Regions from separate parts of the Paenibacillus sp. NPDC057934 genome, predicted to be linked through region 1. Evidence: riboswitches for the same ligand, from Rfam matches in the RefSeq annotation. Region 1 holds a riboswitch; the other holds the start of a gene.
The links. Region 1 has a riboswitch for S-adenosylmethionine ahead of metA (homoserine O-acetyltransferase MetA). Riboswitches for the same ligand answer to the same signal wherever they lie in the genome.
Positions count from the first base shown of each region.

Region 1 (3,415 bases):
CCAATTGCGCCGCTGCCGTTTCCAGCACAGAACGTGTTGGGCTTTTGGTTCGGCTATAGTCAAAGCCTGTACTTTGCCCCAGCTTCGGGTGGCGAAACGCTGTTGAATTATAGATAGGGAAGTTCACCGCGCCGGTGGCCGGGTCTTCCAGCGATCCTATTTGGGCAAGTCTGCTTTCAATCCTCAGTTTGTCGTCCATTCCATATAACCTCCTAATAGTAAGTACACTGCTGCATGCGCATCTATAACTTAAATGATGGGACCAATATCATAGGGTGTTTCTTGGTATACATAGTAATTGAGCCAATTAGAGAACAATAAGTTAGCATGAGCGCGCCAAGTTGCCGGCGGAGTACGCTCCGGATCATCTTTTGGAAAATAATTCTTCGGCAGCGCCATGTCCATGCCCTTGGCTACATCACGGTCATACTCCCACTTCAGGGAAAGCGGATCGTATTCAGAGTGGCCGGTGACAAAAATTTGTCGGCCATCCTTTGTAGCTACCAGATAAATGCCCGCTTCATCCGACTCGGCCAGGATTTGCAGATCTGGATTACTCTCGATATCTTCGCGGGACACATCCGTGTGCCGAGAGTGCGGAACATAGAACAGTTCATCGAACCCGCGCAGCAGCTTTACATTATTATGGTTCAGTGTGTGAGGGAATACGCCAAAACATTTATCAGGCAATGCTTCCTTGCGCACACCGAAGTGATGGTACAGTCCAGCTTGTGCAGCCCAACAGATGTGCATAGTCGAAGTAACATTATCTTTACTCCATTCAAAAATCTCTTTCAGCTCTTCCCAGTACGTTACATCTTCAAAATCCATCTGCTCCACAGGAGCACCGGTCACGATAAGTCCGTCAAATCGGCGGTGGCTAATCTCATCGAAGGTCGTATAGAAGCTGTTCAGATGCTCCGCGGACGTGTTCTTCGAAGTATGGGAACGGGGACGCAGCAGCACAATGTCCACTTGAAGCGGCGAGTTACCGATCAAACGAAGCAACTGGGTTTCCGTGGTTTCTTTGGTAGGCATCAAATTTAGAATGGCAAGGCGCAAGGGACGTATATCCTGTTGAAACGCCTCACTCTCGTCCATGATAAAAATATTTTCTCCCGACAATATCTCTTTCGCCGGCAGGCTGTCTGGAATCTTAATTGGCATCTCTCGTCTTCACTCCTTGGGAATAGAATACCGCTTGGCGGCTGTTGACATTGGGTAAACAAAAAAGACCTCACTCTGAACGAGAAAGGTCATATTTATTCACATATGCGCCTCTCTCATCTGCCAGAAATCTTCACCGGGCATCTGCCCGCCTCAAAGTTTCCTGCAAGAATTAGCACCGTGCGTCTTCACGCCGGTTGCCGGGTTTCATCGGGCTAGTCCCTCCACCTGCTCTTGATAAGATTAAGCTGTATTCAGTTGAATTTTCTTAAAATCACTTTAAATCATGAACCCACTTCTCGTCAAGTCCATACAATGCTGAAGAGCCTTGAAAATGACAAGAATTTTCCTTGAAAGAGGCATACCCCGGCGTTATACTAGACAAGGGTTTTAAACTGGACGACAAGAGGTGAGAGGATTATGGAGGGCGACCCAAGTTCGCAGCTCAGTGTACAGAACGAACAACCACACAGGATTAACATCAGCTTGCCGGCGGCGGGAGCAGTTCTTCTTCATGCCCTCGAAACGTCATTTGCCGCTTCACCCTGACATGACCCCGGCCAAGCTGATTTTTTCTCTGTGCTTTTATTAGCATGTCCCTGGAGAAGACAGGGATCGAAGGAGTGAATCAGATGAAAATCCGGCTGGTCAACGCAGGGGTTTTTACACCTATTGATGATATTAATGAAACATTATCCCCGCCTGGTGAGGGATTTTATTGGATCGATGCTGATGTGGAGGACCTGGAACTCATTCAGCCCATGTTCAATCTGCATGATCTTGCCGTTGAGGACTGCCTTAGCGAAGAGGAGCAGCGTCCAAAAATTGAAATTTACGAAAGCCACTACTTTATTGTAGTGAACAGCATTCGGTTTGATGATGAGGAGATTTTCCTGCGCGCGCTTAACGTCTTTCTCGGAAGACATTTTATCATCACAGTGACGAAGCAGAAGATCAATGAACTACGTGTCTTGAAACCAATGCTGTGGGAGCAGGAAGTTAGCGAACCGGATAAGTTCCTGTATCTGCTAATTGACCTTGTAGTAGATAATTATTTTTCCGTCGGCGATCGAATTGAAGTCCGGATTGAGAAGCTGGAGGAAGATATCCTCATGCATACGAAGAAATCACATCTTAGTGAAATCATCGGTCTGCGCAGTGAAATCCTATGGCTCAAGAAAATGCTCGGTCCGCAAAAGGAAGTTATCAACACGTTGAACAAAAAGGATCTCCGGCTGATCGATGACCAGCTTCAGAAGTATTTCAGCGACATCTATGAGAATGCCGTCAAAATTTCCGAGACCTTTGAGACCTACCGCGATTTGATGGGCAACTTACGAGAAGCTTATCAGTCCAGTATCGCCAACCGAGCCAATGAAATTATGAGAGTATTCACCGCGATTACAACCATATTCATGCCCCTGACTGTCATTACCGGCATCTACGGGATGAACTTTGACCATATGCCCGAGCTGCATAGCAAATATGGCTACTACACCGTAATTGGCCTGATGCTGACCCTCGGCTGCGGAATGCTTTATATCTTCCGTAAGAAAGACTGGCTATGAAGGAATACTAACGAATGCATAAGACGAAGGAGTTCACACCCTAAGGGGCATGAATCCTTCGTCTTTTTGGTATGTAACCCGATGCTAAAAGCTCGTTGCCGAATCAAGGCTTCCAGCCTGCTCCCGCCGGAACCGGATACGGATCAGCCGTAGGCGCTCATAATGGATTTCCAGGCCGCCCGCAGCAGCAGGTGGTGTATCGCCATAGACCTTGTACAGCACCGGCTTCAGGAACAGGTCACCAAACTCTTCATAGGCCTTCCAGACCGCCTGCTGCTCCTCATGCGCCATGCTTTCAAGCTCAAGCTCGATCAGCTTCTCCACAGAATAGCCGTCTTTCTCGAGTTCCTCCAGCGCTTCCAGCAGTTCTCTACGACTAACCCCCGTCTCGTTCTTTAACTGCTCTAGTCCAAGACCACCATCAATGCCCTGAAGCAGAGTCCGGTTCAACCGCAGCTGTTCAAGCTGTCTCTTATACTTAAGCTCCTTCTGTTTGTATAACCAGGAGGAGAATTCCTCGTCCCCGATCTCCTCATAGACCCAACTCAGCGGAAAATCACGCTCTCTTGGTGCAACAGAGGTTACTGCCAGCCAATCTGCGCCATACTGAGCTGCCTTGGCTTCGCCGATGCCGGGAATTTGCAGCAGTTCTTCTGTCGTCTTCGGCAGAAAGGTACTGA
Region 1 covers NZ_JBHVPB010000014.1:36,508-39,922, forward strand. Annotated here, with positions in the region: gene ACFVRY_RS26355 (PLP-dependent transferase) at 1-199, opposite strand, end outside; gene metA (homoserine O-acetyltransferase MetA) at 250-1,167, opposite strand; SAM riboswitch class I at 1,281-1,411, opposite strand; gene corA (magnesium/cobalt transporter CorA) at 1,800-2,735, shown strand; gene ACFVRY_RS26370 (HRDC domain-containing protein) at 2,820-3,415, opposite strand, start outside.

Region 2 (3,415 bases), on a different contig from region 1:
GGTCATCAAGGTATGGTTGGTGCTGGAAGAAGTTCGCATCCAGTTGCTTCTCAGCTAGCTGCACATTTGGTTGTACATAGTCGGTGAATTCTTTGATTTCCAGCTTGATGCCTTGTGCTTCAAGCAATGGAGCAATAGCTTTCAAAATCTCAGCATGAGGTACAGGAGAAGCTCCAACTACCAGAGTTACTGGGTCAGCAGCAGGCTCAGTGGTCGGCTCTGCGGAAGTATTGGCTGGAGCGTTAGTTGCAGCCGCATTTCCGGAATTGGAAGCAGTATTGTTATTACCGCAAGCAGCCAGCACCAGAATCAGTGTCAGGCTAAAAAAGGTCAGTAGTACTTTTTTCATTTGTAAATCCCCCTCAAACAGTATGTTTTTTTGTAATAAGGATATCTATAATAAATTCCCCTTATTTCCTTGTAAAATACTTTACCAGCCGGTCACCGGCCATTTGCAGCAGCTGCACCAGAATGACCATTATTACTACAGAGATAATCATGACTTCCTTCTGATAGCGTAGATACCCATATCGGATGGCCAGATCGCCGAGTCCTCCTCCGCCGACTGTTCCTGCCATCGCCGTATAAGAAACGATGGTAACGATGGTAATGGTAATACCGGCCAGCAGACCCGGTCTTGCCTCCGGCAGAAGTACCCGCATAACGATCTGTCCTGTGGATGCTCCCATTCCTTGTGCCGCTTCGATAACCCCACGATCCACTTCCCGCAGTGCCGTCTCTACAAGTCGAGCGAAGAATGGTGTTGCCGCAATAACGAAAGCCGGTATTGTTCCCAACACGCCAATGGTTGTCCCAACAACCGCTTTACTGACAGGCATTAGGACTACAATTAAGATAATGAACGGGATGGAACGCAGGATATTCACTACGAGAGAAATGACGGAATAAATAGCTTTTAAAAAGGTCTGATCCGATCTCCCCCATAAATATAGCATAATTCCGAGTGGTAAACCAAGAATAATTGTGAATATTCCGGAAATTCCTAACATTTTCAGGGTGGATATTGTGGCCTCCATCATTTCCGGCCAGTTCGTTTCGCTAAAATTCAAGCCGCCCATTACGCAATCACCTCCACATCAAGACCTTGAGCCGTCAGTTCTGCGATGGTCTGTGCAATCTTCTCGGCCTCTCCTTCAAAGCGAACGATCAGTTGCCCGTAGGGCACATCCTTGATCGTAGAGATGGTGCCCGAAAGAATAGCAAAATCAACGCCTGTCTCTCGTGCAATCTGGGACAAGGCAGAGCCGTACGTTTTGGGCCCGAGGAAGGTAATCTTAACCGCTTGGGCTGAGCCATCATGGGAGGCGTCAATAGCTGCTCTGAGCGGCCCATCATGCTGTGCCTCACTACGGATAAATTCGCGGGTAATCTCATGCTTGGGCTTCAGGAAGACCTCCGTCACTTCTCCCTGCTCCACAATGCCGCCGCCATGGATGACAGCTACCCGGTCACAGATGCTCTGGATCACATGCATTTCGTGCGTAATGAGCACAATGGTCAGATGGAATCGTTTATTGATATCCAGCAGCAGCCGGAGAATCGAATCCGTCGTCTGCGGGTCAAGTGCCGAAGTCGCCTCGTCACAAAGAAGCACATCCGGGTCGCTGGCCAACGCACGGGCGATGCCGACACGCTGTTTTTGACCGCCTGATAACTGAGCCGGGTACTTGTCCCGATGTTCCTCCAGCCCTACCAGAGCCAACAATTCCTTGACCTTATTATCAATGAAATTCTTTGAAGCGCGTGTCAGCCGCAGCGGAAAGGCGATGTTCTCATATACGGTAGCGGAGGACAGCAGATTGAAGTGCTGAAAAATCATTCCGATCTTGCGGCGCTTCTCCTGAAGCTGACCTTCCAGTAATTGTGTCAGCTCGACGCCATCTACCCAGACCTCGCCTTCGGTCGGACGCTCCAGCAGATTAATGCAGCGGATCAGCGTGCTTTTCCCTGCCCCGGAATGGCCGATGACTCCGAAGATTTCCCCTTTTTTGATCGACAGGTTTAGACCCGAGAGTGCGGTGGCGGTCTTGCTCCCTTTTCCATATACCTTAGTTAGACTCTTTAGCTCTATCAAGCTGCCGTCCTCCTTTAACGATAATATCAGTGAATTATACAAAAAAAGCCCCCGACGATCGTTTGCAGATCGCAAGAGGCCCTGTGCGCTTATAGACAATGCCGTCTCATCTGCCAACGTCCGCACTCACACGGCATTGTAGGAATTAGCACCATGGCACTTATGTACACGTGGTTCACGCATAAACATAAATCGGTTGCCGGGCTTCATCGGGCCTATCCCTCCGCCGCTCTCGATAAGATATGTGATATAGTGTTGTAGGTTGTCATAAAATATCCAGCCTAAGAAGGCATGATTTAGTATAGTTTAGTTCTGCATTCTTTGTCAAAGGAAAATTTTCCGCAGAATTCCATTTTTACATGATCAGGATTTCCCAGTATTCTTAGACCATTGTTCCAGGCTGTATTTATATACAGCCTCTAATGATTTGCAGACCATTTCCAGCCCCTGCTTCAAATCCTCCAGATGACTATCAAGATCCTCCAGCTGTATTTTGTCATGGAGCCCCTGATGTCGCTGCCACAAATCATCTTGCATTTCAGCATTCATATAATGGATTTCGGCATTGCGGCGCTTGCGCAGGTTCTGCAGTGGCTCCCGGTAAGAGTTCTTAATGTTCTCCAGTTGATCGGCTAGCGCAGCATGTTCCCTGTGAGTAAGAAATTCCCGGAGTACCGTGAAATAGGAGAAGTGGGTTTTAACCCTGGATGTATTAAGATCATAAATACTGTTCAATACCGTTCCAAGCTTGTCCAGCAAAGAGAAGACACGAATAAATCCGTTTTTATAAAAATACACATATCGCGCATATTCGCCCTGCTCGGCCACCGACATATCATCCATATACCCAGCCTTTACGGATTTTCGATAAAAGGTAGCGGCAAACCAACTCTGCTCCAATTCATCTAATGAGACGATCAGGCCGCGAGTCCAGATCTCAAGCTTCCGGTACTCATGATCACGGTCCTCATACTTGTTTATTTCCTTGCGCAGCTGCGATGTGAATTCCGCCATATGTTCCATCGCCTCAGCGAGCACACCGCTGTTCACACGGGGTGATTCCCCCAGCAATATCCGCAGCATATGTTCTCCTCCTTAGCCTACTTCGAATGCAGTGATTCAAATATGAATGTTAAGCTAAGATCCTGATCTTTCCGCAGTTACTTCAACCATCGACGCAAAGTACTGTGTCTCTAGGTTATTGTCCCACCCTGCAAGCCACTCTATCCATCCCTGTTTCCCTTGCTAAGCTGCCATACCCGTACGCTCATATAACACAGTACACCGAATAGTCCGGCAATTAGCAAAATGTGAGCAAGA
Region 2 covers NZ_JBHVPB010000008.1:302,352-305,766, forward strand. Annotated here, with positions in the region: gene ACFVRY_RS19945 (MetQ/NlpA family ABC transporter substrate-binding protein) at 1-349, opposite strand, end outside; gene ACFVRY_RS19950 (methionine ABC transporter permease) at 411-1,079, opposite strand; gene ACFVRY_RS19955 (methionine ABC transporter ATP-binding protein) at 1,079-2,095, opposite strand; SAM riboswitch class I at 2,199-2,337, opposite strand; gene ACFVRY_RS19960 (Cthe_2314 family HEPN domain-containing protein) at 2,459-3,178, opposite strand; gene ACFVRY_RS19965 (COX15/CtaA family protein) at 3,319-3,415, opposite strand, start outside.
Region 2: another riboswitch for S-adenosylmethionine. It lies ahead of ACFVRY_RS19955 (methionine ABC transporter ATP-binding protein); the one in region 1 lies ahead of metA (homoserine O-acetyltransferase MetA).